Regions from separate parts of the Amycolatopsis sp. La24 genome, predicted to be linked through region 3. Evidence: riboswitches for the same ligand, from Rfam matches in the RefSeq annotation. Region 3 holds a riboswitch; each other region holds the start of a gene.
What was found. Region 3 has a riboswitch for S-adenosylmethionine ahead of thrC (threonine synthase). Riboswitches for the same ligand answer to the same signal wherever they lie in the genome.
Positions count from the first base shown of each region.

Region 1: another riboswitch for S-adenosylmethionine. It lies ahead of PUT80_RS44680 (aminotransferase class V-fold PLP-dependent enzyme); the one in region 3 lies ahead of thrC (threonine synthase).
Region 2: another riboswitch for S-adenosylmethionine. It lies ahead of PUT80_RS45250 (ATP-binding cassette domain-containing protein); the one in region 3 lies ahead of thrC (threonine synthase).

Region 1 covers NZ_JARACH010000103.1:13,334-18,289, reverse strand. Annotated here, with positions in the region: gene PUT80_RS44690 (helix-turn-helix domain-containing protein) at 20-715, shown strand; gene PUT80_RS44685 (potassium/proton antiporter) at 815-2,293, shown strand; SAM riboswitch class IV at 2,390-2,504, shown strand; gene PUT80_RS44680 (aminotransferase class V-fold PLP-dependent enzyme) at 2,545-3,876, shown strand; gene PUT80_RS44675 (hypothetical protein) at 4,037-4,363, opposite strand; gene lspA (signal peptidase II) at 4,452-4,956, shown strand, end outside.
Region 2 covers NZ_JARACH010000111.1:2,430-7,385, forward strand. Annotated here, with positions in the region: gene PUT80_RS45240 (resuscitation-promoting factor) at 1-832, shown strand, start outside; gene rsmA (16S rRNA (adenine(1518)-N(6)/adenine(1519)-N(6))-dimethyltransferase RsmA) at 926-1,768, shown strand; SAM riboswitch class I at 2,328-2,418, shown strand; gene PUT80_RS45250 (ATP-binding cassette domain-containing protein) at 2,634-3,647, shown strand; gene PUT80_RS45255 (hypothetical protein) at 3,757-4,230, opposite strand; gene PUT80_RS45260 (4-(cytidine 5'-diphospho)-2-C-methyl-D-erythritol kinase) at 4,352-4,956, shown strand, end outside.
Region 3 covers NZ_JARACH010000044.1:60,131-65,086, forward strand. Annotated here, with positions in the region: gene rpsT (30S ribosomal protein S20) at 212-472, shown strand; gene holA (DNA polymerase III subunit delta) at 573-1,544, opposite strand; SAM riboswitch class I at 1,676-1,809, shown strand; gene thrC (threonine synthase) at 1,823-3,088, shown strand; gene PUT80_RS32075 (ComEC/Rec2 family competence protein) at 3,113-4,956, opposite strand, start outside.

The sequences.
Region 1 (4,956 bases), on a different contig from region 3:
CCCGCTCTACCGTGGGCATATGGAAACCGTCGCATTGGCCGAGGTCGCCGCCGTGCTCGCCGACCCGAGCCGCGCGACCATGTGTCTCGCCCTGCTCGACGGGCGGGCCTGGACGGTCAGCGAACTGGCCGCCGCGGCGCGGATCGCGGTGTCTACGGCCAGCGAGCACGTGACGCGGCTGGCCGAGGCCGGGTTCGTCGCCCGGGTGAAGCAGGGGCGGCACGCGTACGTGCGGCTCGCGAATCCGCGGGTCGCGGAGCTGATCGAGCATCTGGCGCAGCATGCCGAACTGAAACGGCCGTCCGGGCTCCGGACTTCGTTGCGGGTGCAGCGTTTGTCGTTCGCGCGCAGTTGCTACGACCATCTCGCCGGGACCCTCGGCGTCGCCTTGCGGGACGGGATGGTCGAGCGGGGCCTGATCGACGTGTCGGACGGGCTCGCGCTCACCGACGCCGGACGCGACGTGCTGGCCGATCTCGGCGTCGCGGTGCCGGATCGGCCGCGGCGGCCGCTGTTGCGCGACTGTCTGGATTGGACAGAGCGGCGGGAGCACCTCGCCGGCGCGGTTCCGGCGGCGGTGCTGGAGCGGGCGGTCGAGGCGGGATGGCTGACGCGAGACCAGCAGCGTGCAGTCCGCGTCCTGCCGGGCGCGCGGGGTCCGTTCGCCGCGCTAGGTGTCGATCTCGCGACGGTGAGTGCCGCCGAGGCTTCGTAACACACCGGCGAGGTCCCCCGGACCGGTGGTGCGCGCTCGGGAACCGGACACTGCCTCACTATTCTGGACGCCTGCGGGCGACCGGGAGGGAGGCGGAGGGTGAACGAGCTTCCCTTGGTGCTGGGCGTCGGAGCGCTGGTTCTCGTCGTCTCGGTCGTCGCGGTGCGGGTGTCCATCCGGCTCGGATTCCCGTCGCTGCTGCTGTATCTCGGGATCGGCGTCGTGCTCGGCGAAGCCGGATTCGGCATCCGCTTCGACAATCCGGCGCTCACCCAGTCTCTCGGGCTCGCCGCGCTCGTCCTGATCCTCACCGAGGGCGGGCTCACCACGCGCTGGTCCGCGGTGAAACCCTCGCTGGGGCCCGGAATCCTGCTGTCCACAGTGGCCGTGGTGATCAGCATCGCGGTCACCGGCGCGGCATTGCACTGGCTGCTCGGCCTCGACTGGCGGCTCGCCCTGCTGTGGGGCGCGGTTCTCGCGTCCACCGACGCGGCGGCGGTGTTCTCCGTGCTGCGCACGGCCGGGGTCGGGAAACGGCTCGTCGGCGCGCTGGAACTGGAATCCGGCATCAACGACGCGCCCGCCTACATCGCGGTCGTCGTGCTCGCGTCCGGCGAGGCGGTCGACTGGTCGCTGCCGCTGCTGGTGGTCTACGAACTGCTCACCGGCCTCGTGCTCGGCCTGGCGTTCGGCTGGCTGGGCGCGCAGGCGCTGCGCCGGGCCGCGCTCCCGGCGACCGGCCTGTACCCGCTCGCCACGGTCGCGGTGTGCGTGCTCGCGTACTCCTCGGGACAGCTGGCGCACGCGTCCGGCCTGCTCGCCACCTACGTCGCCGGCCTGGTGCTGGGGAATTCCAAGCTGCCGCACCGGTCGGACACCCTGTCGTTCGCCGAAGGGCTCGGCTGGCTCGCGCAGATCGGGCTGTTCGTGCTGCTCGGCCTGTTCGCGTCGCCGACCCGGCTGCTCGAAACGCTCATCCCCGGCCTCGTCGCGGGCGCGGTGGTGCTGCTGCTCGCCCGGCCGCTGTCGGTGGTCTTGTCGCTGCTGCCGTTCCGCTTGCCGTGGCGGGATCAGGTGTTCCTGTCCTGGGCGGGCTTGCGCGGTGCGGTGCCGATCGTGCTCGCGATGATCCCGCTGTCCGAGGGCGTGCCCGGCGCGCAACGGCTCGTGGACGCGGTTTTCGTGCTCGTCATCGTGCTCACCGTGCTGCAGGGCGCGACGCTCAGCCCGCTCGCGCGGATCCTCGGGCTGGCGAAGGCGACGCAGGCGCACGAGATCGAGGTCGACGCCGCCCCGCTCGACGAGCTCGGCGCCGAACTGCTGCAGGTGCGCATTCAGAAGGGGTCGAAGCTGCACGGCGTGTACCTGTCGGAGCTGCGGCTGCCCGCCGGGGCGACGGTCAGTCTCGTGGTGCGCGGCGGGACGGGCTTCACGCCGCAGAAAACGAGCCGCTTGCAGGTCGAGGACCAGCTTCTGGTGGTCACGACCGCCGCCGACCGCGACGCGACCGAACGGCGCATCCGGGCCGTCGACCGGGCCGGCCGCCTCGCGCGCTGGCACGGGGAATCCGGAGCCTGATCTTTCTGTCCTTTGTGGACACGCCCTGTGACTGCCGTCTCAGATCACGAGACGGGTCTGGTTTCTCCCGGGGGTCGTCCGCTATCTTCGGTTCCAGGTCATGAGTGCCAGCGCGAAGCCCCGGCTTGCTGGCCGGCAACCCTCCTACCGCGGTGGGGTGCCCCGGGTGAGGACCAGGCCGGTCGCGCAGTGCGGCGGGCAAGCGCGGGCCCCTCGCCGGGGGTCCCCCGGAACGCCGAGGAGGCGCCGTCATGACTCTCGCACTCGACCGGTCCACGGAAACTGTTGCCGCTGCCGTTCCCGCTGTCGCCGGTGCGACGCTGCGGGTCCCGCTGGTCACCGGCGGCGACATCGGTTACGCCAACCTCGACCACGCGGCGAGCGCGCCGTGTCTGGACGCCGTGCGTTCGGCGGTCGACGAGTTCCTTCCCTGGTACGCCAGCGTGCACCGCGGCGCGGGCTTCGCTTCGCAGGTCTCGACGCGGCTTTACGAGCGGACGCGCGACGTGCTGCGCCGGTTCGTGGACGCTCGCAACGGCGACTCGGTGATCTTCACCCGCAACACCACGGACGCGTTCAACCTGCTGGCGAAAGCGTTGCCGCGCAAGACTTCCGTGGTGGTGTTCGACAGCGAGCACCACGCGGCCTTGCTGCCGTGGCGCGGCCCGAACGTCCGGCGCGTGCAGCTGCCGCGGACCCGGCTCGCCGCGGTGTCCGTTGTGGACGAAGCGCTCGCGGAATGCCCGCAGGGGCCGCGGTTGGTGGTCGTCGCCGGTGCGTCCAATGTGACCGGTGAGCTGCTGCCGGTGGCCGAGATCGCTGCGGTGGCCCGGAAACACGGCGCCCGGGTGGCCCTCGACGCCGCACAGCTCGCTCCGCACCGGCAGATTTCGTTGCGGGAGCTGGATGTTGACTACGTCGCGCTGTCCGGGCACAAGCTGTACGCGCCCTTCGGGGCCGGTGCGCTGATCGGGCGCAGCGACTGGTTGCGGGCGGCCGAGCCGTACCTGGCCGGTGGTGGCGCTACGAAACTGGTGACCGAGGAAGCCGTGGTGTGGAACAGCGGCGAAGAGCGGCACGAGGCCGGATCGCCGAATACCGTTGGCGTGTATGCGCTCGGGGTGGCTTGCGAGCAGCTGGCAGCTCAGTGGGATGCCGTGGGTTCGCATGAGGCCGCGTTGCTGGAGCGGTTGCGCAAGGGGCTTGAGAGCCTGCCGGGTTTCGCCGAGCTGCGGTTCTTCGACGCGCCGGTGGACCGGGTCGGCACGGTGAGCTTCGTGGTCGACGGGTTCGAGCCCGGATGGCTGGCCGCGGTGCTGTCGGCCGAGTACGGAATCGGCGTGCGGGACGGGGCGTTCTGCGCGCACGTGGCCGCCCGGCGGCTGATCCGGGAAGCCGGAAGCGAGGGCCAGCAGGCGGTCCGGGTGAGCCTCGGGCTGGGGAGCACCGAGGAACACGTCGACCGCTTGGTGCTGGCGCTGCGGCAGATCGTGGCCCGGGGAGCCCGGTGGGAGTACGCGAAGGTGGACGGGCGGTGGGCGCCGGTCGGGGACCCGCGGGAGCTGCCGCCGTTCTGCGCCTGACGGGGCGGGTGCTGGGACTGGCGCGACAGGAAACGTGACCACAACGCGGGATCGCGCCGACGTTTGGGCTGAGCGGCGTGACAGGCCGAAGGCCCCTCGCGTCGCTCAGCCCAAACGTCGGCTTAAGGGCGATCCCGCCGCGGCGGCGGAGCCGACGCCATCAAACACAGTCCGAGTGCAGGTCGTTCAGCAGGCCGCGTTCGCTGAGATGGCCGTTGAGGAACAGCCGGGCCAGGTGAGTGAACGCGGCTTCGGCTGCGTCGGCCACGGCGGGAATGGGCGTGCGGCAGTCGGCTAAGGCCGCCTCCTGCACGTCGTGGACTTCCCGCGGTTCGCTGCGGGACAGCCCGGCCAGGTGGCGCAGGTGCTCGCCGTCCTCGCCGTCGGCCAGCCAGTGGGCGGCCCAGAGCGGGAGGTCGCTGGTGGGGGAGAGGTCGAGGGCGATCCAGGCCGCGGCCGCGGCGGGGGCGGGGATCTCGGCGGGCATGGCAGCGATGATGGCGGGCGAGAGGCCTCCGGGGCGACTGAATTCGGCCGCTGTGACCTGCTCGGGCGCGGTTGTGGACAATGGGGGTGTGAGCACCGATCCTTCGCCGTCCGAGTCCGAGGTCGAGCCGTCTGCGGAACCGCCTGAGCAGGAGGCCGCCGGGGACGGCGCGCCGCTGCCCAAGCGGCGGGTCTGGGTGGTGTTCGCGGTCGCGGCGCTGCTGTGGGCGATCGACCTGATCACGAAGAACCTCGTGGTCGCGAACCTCGAGGGCAAGGAGCCCAAGCCGATCCTCGGCGGGCTGATCTACCTGCAGGTCATCCGCAACCCGGGCGCCGCGTTCTCGATGGCGACCGGCATGACGTGGGTGCTCGCGCTGGTCGCGATCGGCGTCGTGATCGCGATCGTGTGGATCTCGCGCAGGCTGCGCTCGGTCGGCTGGGCGATCGGCCTCGGGCTCGTGCTCGCCGGCGCGCTCGGCAACCTGACCGACCGGTTCTTCCGCGAGCCCGGACCGCTGCGCGGCCACGTCGTCGACTTCATCTCCGCGTTCGCGCCCAACGGCGAGGGGTTCGCGATCTTCAACATCGCCG
Region 2 (4,956 bases), on a different contig from region 3:
CGTCGTGGACGGCGTGTCCCGGCCCTCGTGGGTCCGCGCGACCACGCTCGGCGAGGCCATGAACCAGCTCGGCATGGGCAGCATGCTTTCCCAGGGCGCGTGGACGTCGATGCCGTCGTCCGGCGAACTGCCGCTGGAGGGCTCGACCGTCCAGGTCAAGACCCTCAAGCACATCACGCTTTTCGACGGCACCAACGCGCCGCGCAAGGTGGACACCACCGCGGTGACCACCAAGGAGCTCGCCTCCGACCTCAAGCTGAACCTCGGCCCGGACGACGCGATCGAGGGCGGTCTCGACGTCAGCCTGAAGAACGGCGCCGAGGTCCACGTCAGCCGCATGGGCGTGTCGATGGTCAACCAGGAAGAGACCATCGACCCCGAGGTGCAGAAGGTCGACGACCCGACGCAGCTGCAGGGCCAGCAGAGCGTCGAGGACCCGGGCACGCCGGGCAAGAAGCTGGTGACCTACAAGGTCACGAAGAAAAACGGCGAAGAGATCGCGCGCGAGCACGTCTCGGAGAAGGTCCTCGTCGAGGCCAAGGCCAAGATCATCAAGGTCGGCACCAAGAAGCCGCCGGCCCCGGCCATCGGCGACACCGGCGCGTGGGACCGCATCGCGCAGTGCGAGTCGGGCGGCAACTGGTCGATCAACACCGGCAACGGCTACTACGGCGGCCTGCAGTTCGACCGGCAGACCTGGAACGCCTACGGCGGCCAGCAGTACGCCCCCACTGCCGACAAGGCGACCCGCGAGCAGCAGATCGCGATCGCCGAGAAGGTGCGCGACGCCCGCGGCGGCTACAGCGCCTGGGGCTGCGGCTACAAGGCCTGAGCCACGCTCTGATTTTCCGGCAGGCGGCCGGGAGCCTCGCGCTCCCGGCCGCCTGTTTTCGTCCGCCGCGCCGCCGCTGGGTAGGCTCGTCCGGTGGTGGAACTGCTGGGGCCTGCCGAAATCCGCGGGCTGGCCGACGAACTCGACGTCCGGCCCACGAAGAAACTCGGGCAGAACTTCGTGCACGACCCCAACACGGTCCGCCGCATCGTCGAACTCGGCGGCGTGCAGCCAGGGGACGTCGTCCTGGAGGTCGGGCCCGGTCTCGGCTCGCTGACGCTGGGCCTGCTGGCCGCGGGCGCTCAGGTCGTCGCTGTGGAGATCGATCCGGTGCTGGCCGCCCGCCTGCCGCGCACAGTGGCCGAGCGCGCGCCTGAGGCCGCGGACCGGCTGACCGTCGTCGGCGCCGACGCGCTGCGGGTGCGGGCGGCTGATCTGCCCGTTGAGCCGGTGTCGATCATTGCGAACCTGCCGTACAACGTCGCGGTGCCGGTGGTGCTGCATCTGCTGGCCGAGCTGCCGTCGCTGCGCAGCGGGCTCGTCATGGTCCAGACCGAGGTCGCCGACCGGATGGCGGCCGGGCCGGGCAGCCGCACTTACGGCGTGCCGAGCGTGAAGCTCGCTTGGTACGGGCCCGCGCGCAAGGTGGCCGCCGTGCCGCGCGCGGTGTTCTGGCCGGTGCCGAACGTCGATTCCGCTCTGGTCTCGTTCACCCGGACCGACCCGGTTTCCGGAGTGGATCGGGCACGGCTGTTCGCGGTGGTCGACGCGGCGTTCTCCCAGCGGCGCAAGACATTGCGGGCCGCGCTGGCCGGATGGGCTGGTTCTGCCGAGCGGGCTGGCGAGTTGCTCGCTGAGGCTGGAATCGACCCGAAGACGCGCGGGGAGCAGTTGGACGTGCACGCTTTCGCGCGGATCGCGGCTGCCGGAATGTGACCCACCTCCCCCAGGGTGCTCGCCTTGCGACTTCCAACGGCGGCGTCGGAGCAGGTATTCCCTGGTTTCGCTGCGTTCTTCGATGATCTTGTGTCGTCGCTGATTGTGGGTCATCCCCTGCTGCCTGGCTACGCTTGGTGATCACGCGAGCACGGCTGAAACAGCCCTCCACCTGTGACGAGCAGCTCGGCATTCGGGGGAGTCGGCCTGCTCCACGCCTGGGATTGTTCCGCGGGGCTGACCCGAGGTGCTTCGCTTCGCTGACCTATCTCGGCTCGGTCGAGACCCCGGTGCACCGCGCGTCGAGGCTCGCGAACCATCGCCCCTTGACAACGAGAAAACTCTTGTTCCACAAAGATCCTTGATCGTCCACAGTGGAACGAACCCGTTCGCCGCCGGCGCCCGTGACGAGCGTTTCGCAGGTCGAGGCACTGTTCGGCGGCCGAGGTTCCGGGCTTCCGGTTTTTGGACGCGGTGTTCCGGTATGCGGGCACCACCAGACGTGTGATCTGCACCAACGCGCTTGCGTTCAGCCAATGGGATCGGCTTTACTCGAAAGCGTCCATCCCGAGCGACTGAGAGACCTGGCTCGCCGAAGTCGCAGCAACCACCCTCCGCAGGGCAGGTGCTACCGCCAGGACCGATGGAGGCTGTTTTCGATGAAGAGGGTCACCCGCCCGCTCCTGCTGACCCGCCGGCGCGTAGTCGACGAAGGTCGCCGCTCGGTATGTGCGTGTCAACGCTCCATGGTCATCGCCTGATCGTTTTTTCCGCAGTTTCTTGCGCCGTCCACAGTGGACGGTAATTCGATGACGCCTGGCGCGCCCGGAATCGGCGCCGCGCCTCGTTTGCCTGGAGCCCTTTCGTGATCACTGTCGAAAACGTGTCCAAGTCCTTTCCCTTCCACGGAAATCGGGTCGCCGCGCTGCGCGACGTGAGTGTCGACGTGCAAGCCGGTTCGCTGTTCGGGGTCGTGGGTCCGTCCGGTTCCGGCAAGTCGACCCTCGCCCGTTGCATCGCGCTGCAGGAGCGCCCCGACCGCGGCGTCGTGCGGCTCGACGGCCTCAACACCGCGACGCTCGACGGCAAGCGGCTGCGGGAGATCCGCCGCCAGCTGGGTGTCGTCGGGACCAAGCCGGAGCTGATCGCCGAGCGCACCATCGCGGGCAACATCGCCAGCCCGCTGGAGCAGCTCGGCGTCGACGGCCCGCAGCGGCGCAGCCGGGTCGGCTCGCTGCTCGACCTGGTCGGCCTCACCGCCCGCGCCGGGCAGAAGCCGGAAGAACTCACCGACGGCCAGCTCCGCCGGGTCGCGGTCGCCAGGGCGCTCGCCGCCGGACCGGCCGTGCTGCTCGCGGACGACCCGACCGCCGGGGTCGCGGCCGAGGACGCGGGCGCGGTGCTCGCCGTGCTCGACCGCGCGCGGGCCGAGCTGGGCGTGACGGTCGTCGTCACCACGCCGGACGCGGACGTCGTCCGCCGGGTCTGCGACGACGTCGCGGTGCTCGACAACGGCGCGATCGTCGAGCGCGGCACGGTGCTCGACCTCATCTCGACGCCGGACAGCTGGACCGCGCAGGCGGTGCTGCCGTCGGTCGAGACCTCGCGCGCCCAGTCCGCGAAGTACGACCGCGCGGTCGACGTCGTGCTGATCGGTTTCGCTTCGGTGGGCGCCTTGCTGCCCGAGGCGGCCAGCCGGTTCGACGTGGAGCTCGCCACCATCGGCGGCGGCCTCACCCGCATCGGGGACACTCCGATCGCCCGGTTCCGCCTCGGCGTCCGCGGCGAGCGGGCCGACGCCGCGCTGTCCTGGATCTCCGACCGGGGCGCGCACGTGAGCCAGCCGGCTCGCGGTCCGCAGAGCGTCGTCGCCGCCTGATTTCCTTTTAACTGAGCGGTTTTCCGAGGGCCGTCCCATTTGATTGGGGCGGCCCTCGTCGCGTTCGCGGGACGCGTCGCCCCAGGAATCAGGTCGCCGGGTCAAAGTTTCAGGACAAGTGTCCTGAAGTCTGTCCATTGTGGTCGCTCCGGCGCAGGATCTCCGCCAGCTCCGGATCCGCGTGCGCCTCGGCGGTCTGTTTCCACCTCGCCACGAGGGCGGCGAACGGCACCGGGTTGCCGAGGGATTCGGCTCGCTCCAGGGTTTCGGCCAGTTCGCCGACGAATGTCCGTACCTCTTCCGCGGACAGGTACCGCGCCCACGGGAACGCGGCGGGCAGGGCCTCGGCGGCGAGCGCAGCGGTCTCGGCGCTGCGGCGCATCAGCTCCGCGAGGATCGTGACGGTCGCCGAAAACCCGGCCGCCGCCTGTTCGGCGCGTTCGGCGGTCACGAGCAGCAGATCGGGTTTGTCCTTCTCCCGTCGGCGAATCCGGACCGAACGGGTCGGCGAACCTTCGAGCCGGTCGGTGACCCGGCGCGGATGCAGGGACAGCTCGGACAGGTTGACTTCCGGCGCGCGCATAGTTCCAAAGTAGTTCCAAATTAGTCCGGATGGCCACTCCGGAGCGACGGTTGGGGGAACTTCCGTGCCGACGTTTTCTCCTGGCGACACCTGGTCAGCGCCAGCCACGTAGGCTGGACGGGTGCTCGCCGTCGTACCACCACCAGTCACCGTCCGGGTCCCGGCCAAGGTCAACCTGCACCTGGCCGTCGGCGACCTGCGGGCGGACGGGTTCCACGAGCTGGTCACCGTCTTCCAGGCGCTTTCGCTCACCGACGAGGTGACCGTCGCCGCCACCGACGAGCCAGGGCTCGAGGTGTACGGCGAGGGGGAGCGCACCGTGCCCACCGACGGCGCCAACCTCGCCTGGCGCGCGGCACGCGAGCTGGCCTCCTACGCCGGACGGCCGGACGCGGATGAGCCGAAGGTGCGAATCGTGCTGCGCAAGGGCATTCCGGTCGCCGGCGGCATGGCGGGCGGGAGCGCGGACGCGGCGGCGGCGCTGGTCGGGCTCTCGTCGCTCTGGAAGCTCGACATCACCCGCGACGAGCTGGCCACCATCGCCGGCCGGCTGGGCAGCGACGTGCCCTTCGCGCTGTACGGCGGCACTGCGCTCGGCACCGGCCGCGGCGAGCAGCTCGTTCCGGTGCTCGCGCGCCACACGTTCCACTGGGTGCTCGCCTTCGACGAGGAAGGCCTGTCCACGCCCAAGGTGTTCGGCGAACTCGACCGGCTGCGCGCCGACGG
Region 3 (4,956 bases):
TACCGGACCCCACCGTAACCGAGACGGGGCCGCGATGCCGAGCGTTTGCCTGCTCCGGGGCCGTCGGCAACGCCGCGAACAGGGCTGTTAAGATTTTCGACTGTTGCCGTGCGGCATTCCGTCAGGGAGGAAACCCGGCAGTCCCTCGGGACTGATCCGGAGCCACACGAACGCGGCAACGACCTTCACCGAGTGAAAGAGGAACGCCTCCATGGCCAACATCAAGTCGCAGGTCAAGCGCATCACGACGAACGAGAAGGCGCGGCAGCGCAACCTGGCGATCCGGTCCTCGGTGAAGACCGCGATCCGCAAGTTCCGCGAGGCCGCCGAAGCCGGTGACAAGGACAAGGCCCTCGAACTGCAGCGCGACGCCGCTCGCAAGCTCGACAAGGCCGTCACCAAGGGCGTCATCCACGCCAACCAGGCCGCGAACAAGAAGTCGGCTCTCGCGAAGCGCGCGAACCAGCTCTGAGCGCAGTCTTTCCGGAAGGCCCGGCGGCTTCGGCTGCCGGGCCTTTCCGTGTCCTGGGGACCGGCTCGGCTCTCCTCAAGGCGTTCCCGGCGCCGGGACGTCAGCGGTCGCCCTTGGCCGCGACCACGTCGAGGACCGCGCGCTGCAGCGCGTAGTTCGCGTCGGCCGCCGCGCCCTTGACCTCGGCGTTCAGCCGCGCCACGACGCGCATCGCGGTCGCCAGGCCGTCCTGGCCCCAGCCCCGGGACTGCCCTTGCGCCTTGCGGATCTTCCACGGCGGCATGCCGAGCTCGCCCGCCATCTGGTTCGGGTTGCCGCGCCCGGCCGCGGACACGCGAGCGATCGTGCGGACCGCGTCGGCCAGCGCGTCGGCGATCAGGACGTGCGGGACGCCCAGTTGCATCGCCCACTGCAGGGACTCCATCGCGGCGGCCCGGTCGCCCGCGACGGCCTTCTCGGCCACCGCGAAGCCGGTCACGTCGGCGCGTCCGGTGTGGTAGCGGCGGACCGCCCGCTCGTCGACGACTCCCCCGGTGTCGGCGACCAGCTGCGTCGCCGCCGAGGACAGTTCGCGCAGGTCCGAGCCGACCGAGTCGAGCAGCGCCATCAGGCCCGCGGCGTCGATCTTGCCGCCCGCGCGGCGCACCTCGTTGCGGACGAACGCCTCGCGCTCGGCCGGTTTGGTGAGCTTCGGGCATTCGGTGATTTCCGCGCCCGCCTTTTTCAACGCGCCCGGCAGCGCTTTGGCGGCTTTGCTCCGCCCGCCGCCGCTGTGCACGACCACGAGGACGATGCCGTCGGCAGGCGCCTTCACGTACGCGAGGACCGCGTCGGACAGCTCCTGCGAGATGTCCTGCGCCGACTCCAGCACGATCACGCGCCCCTCGGCGAACAGCGACGGGCTCACCAGCTCGGCCAGCACAGGCGGTGTGAGATCGGACACCCGCATGCGCGTGAGGTCGGCCGTCGGGTCCGCGGCCTTGGCCGCGTCGAGGGACGCTCGCACAGCCCGTTCGATGAGCAGTTCTTCCTCGCCCGTGACGAGGTGCAGCGGCGCGGGTGCGGTGGTCACCCGGCCATCTTCTCACCCGGCCGCCGGGCCGCCCGCTCCGGTGATGTGGGCCGCCTCCGTGGCACGAGCTGATCGGGATGTCGTACGGTGTAGCCGAGGACGCGCCCACCGGCGCTCCGACAACCGAATACCGCTCATCCAGAGGGGCAGAGGGAACGGCCCGACGAAGCCCCGGCAACCGGCGTACAGCCTGTCATCCCGCGATCGCGGGGTAGCTGACGACCACGGTGCCAATTCCGGCCCGCTTCGGCGGGGCAGATGAGGAAAGGAACCTCGCGATGACTGCAGCCCTCAGCGCCACCTCCGCCAACAAGACGATCGACCTCGGTCCGGCCGTCGAACTGGTGTCGAAGGAAGAAGGGCACCGGCAGCCGCTCGCTCCGGAATTCGTCTCCGTCGAAGACTTCTCGCCGCTCGAGGTCGCCTACGACTTCGGCCGCGTCCGCCGCGAGGACATCGAGGCGGGCCCGCGCAACATCTGGCGTTACAAGAAACTCCTTCCCGTCCCCTCGACCGTCGAGGAGACCCCGAACACCGAACCCGGCTGCACCCGGCTCGTGCGCGCCGACCGGCTCGCGAAGGAGCTCGGCCTCAAGCGCGTGTGGGTCAAGGACGACACCGGCAACCCCACGCACTCGTTCAAGGACCGCGTGGTCGCCGTCGCGCTCGCGGCCGCCCGCGAGTTCGGTTTCGAGGTCCTGGCGTGTCCCTCGACCGGCAACCTGGCCAACGCGACCGCCGCCGCGGCGGCCCGCGCCGGCTGGCGGTCGGTCGTGCTGATCCCGAAGAACCTCGAACGCGCGAAGATCCTCACCACCGCGGTCTACGACGGCGACCTGATCGCCGTCGACGGCAACTACGACGACGTGAACCGGCTCGCCACCGAACTGGCCGGCGAGCACCCGAAGTGGGCGTTCGTGAACGTCAACGTCCGCCCGTACTACTCCGAGGGCTCGAAGACGCTCGCCTACGAGGTCGCCGAGCAGCTCGGCTGGCGCATCCCCGAGCAGATCGTCGTGCCGATCGCCTCCGGTTCCCAGCTCACCAAGGTGGACAAGGGTTTCCGCGAGCTGGGCCAGCTCGGTCTCGTGGACGCCAGCCCGTACAAGGTGTTCGGCGCGCAGGCCACGGGCTGCTCGCCGGTCTCCACCGCGTACCGCAACGGCCACGACGTGGTCCAGCCGGTGAAGCCGGACACCATCGCCCGTTCGCTCGCGATCGGCAACCCGGCCGACGGCCCGTACGTGCTCGACGTGGTCAACCGCACCGGCGGCGCGATCGAGGACGTCACCGACGAAGAGGTCGTCGAAGGCATTCGGCTGCTCGCGCGCACCGAAGGCATCTTCACCGAGACCGCGGGCGGCGTCACCGTGGCGACCGCGAAGAAGCTCGTCGAAACCGGCAAGCTCGACCCGGACGCGGAAACCGTCCTCCTCATCACCGGCGACGGCCTCAAGACCCTCGACGCGGTCGAGAACCACATCGGCCCGAAGGCCACCGTGCCGCCGTCCGCCGCGGCCGTCGCCAAGGCACTCGGCTACTGACGCACCGGCCCGGGGTCCGCCGCACTACCGCGGCGGACCCCGCGGCTCGCCCCGGCGCACCACCGCCGGTCCGCTTCCTCCGGGCAGAACGGCGGTGTCCCCGTCGATATCGGTCCGGGTGACCAGCACTCCCATCGTTCCGAGAACGTCCACTGTGGACTTGCTCGGATGTCCGTATCCGTTGCCCGCGCCGACACTGATCAGCGCCGTGCGCGGCCGCACCGCCGCGAGAAACTGCGGCAGCGAATACCTCGACCCGTGATGCGGCACCTTCAGGACGTCTGCCCGCAGGTCGACGCCCTCGGCAAGCAGATCCGCCTGCGCCGCCAGCTCGACGTCTCCGGTCAGCAGAACCCGGCCAGCCGCGGTGTCGGCGCGCAGGACGACCGAACTGTTGTTGATCATCGTGCCGTCCTGCAACGCCGGTGCACGGGTAGTGGCGTAGCGCGGACCGATCACCTCAAGCGACAGCCCCGGCCACTCCAGCCGCTGCCCGTCGCTCAACTGCACCAGTGGCACGCCGCGACGCCGCGCTTCGCCGGAGACCGACTGCCACGCCCACGCGGGCGCACGCCCTGGCCCTACCGCGATCGCCCCGACCGCCCGTCCGTCGAATACCGAGGCGAGACCGCCGATGTGGTCCGCGTGCAGGTGACTCAGCACAAGCAACGGCACCCGTTCGACGCCCAGCCTCCGCAGGCATTCATCGACCGGCCCTGGCTCCGGCCCGGTGTCGACGACCACGGCGCGACCAGGCTCGGCCGTGGCCAGGACGACCGCATCTCCTTGTCCGACATCGCATTCCACCATCGCCCAGCCGTCCGGCGGCCAGCCAGGCACCAAGACTTTGGCCGGCACGACTGTCAGCAGCACGACGACCAGTCCGATCGCCACTAGCAGCCGCAGCCGGCGAAACCGCGCCGCCACCACGATTGCGACCAGCAGGACCGCCACGCACAATCCTCCCCACCAGCCTCCGGGCCACGAGAGCGCCGCGCCCGGCGCTCTCGCGCCATGCCGGGCGACGGTGATCAGCCATCGGGCTTCCGGATCCGCTAGATGGATCAGCAGATGCCCCGCACCTGGCCACCACGGGCCGACGACCGTTGCCAGCACTCCCAGCACGGTGACCGGCGCGACCACTGGTGCCGCAAGAACATTGGTCACGACCGAAACCAGGCTGACCGTGCCCGCCATTCCGGCGATGACGGGAGCGGTGACCACGAACGCGGCTAGCGGCACGGCTAGCCCTTCGGCGTAACCGGGCGGGACTCCCCGCCGCACCAACGAATCTGCCCAGCGCGGCGCGAGCAGCACCAGCCCTGCCGTGGCGAGAACCGAAAGAGCGAAACCGAAATTGCCCGCCATCGTCGGATCCCACGCCACCAGTACACAAACGGCGAAGGCCAATGCGGGCAACGCTGAACCACGCCGTCCCAGGGCCAGCGCGAGCAGGCCGATGCCGCCCATTACGCCAGCCCGCACCACACTCGGTTCAGGACCCACCAGGACGAGAAATCCCACTAGGCAGGCTCCAGCCGCTGTTGCGGAAAATCTCGGACCTGCTCGGACCAACCGGCACAGCAGCAGTACGGCTCCGCCGATGATTACAAGGTTGCCACCGCTCACTGCCATCAAGTGGGTGAGTCCGGAGGCTTTGAACTCACCTTCGACCCGTTGCGGCAACGCGCTCGTGTCGCCTAGCACCAGTCCGGGCAGGAGGCCCGCGGGTTCCTCCGGCAGGATCGCGCACAGCGAATGCAAGCTGTTCCGCAGAGCTGCGGCGGCTTGCTGCCACCACGGTGCCGGACCGATATCTGCTGGCGCGGCCCGCACGGAGAGGACTGCTGCGGTTAGTTCGCCGCCGC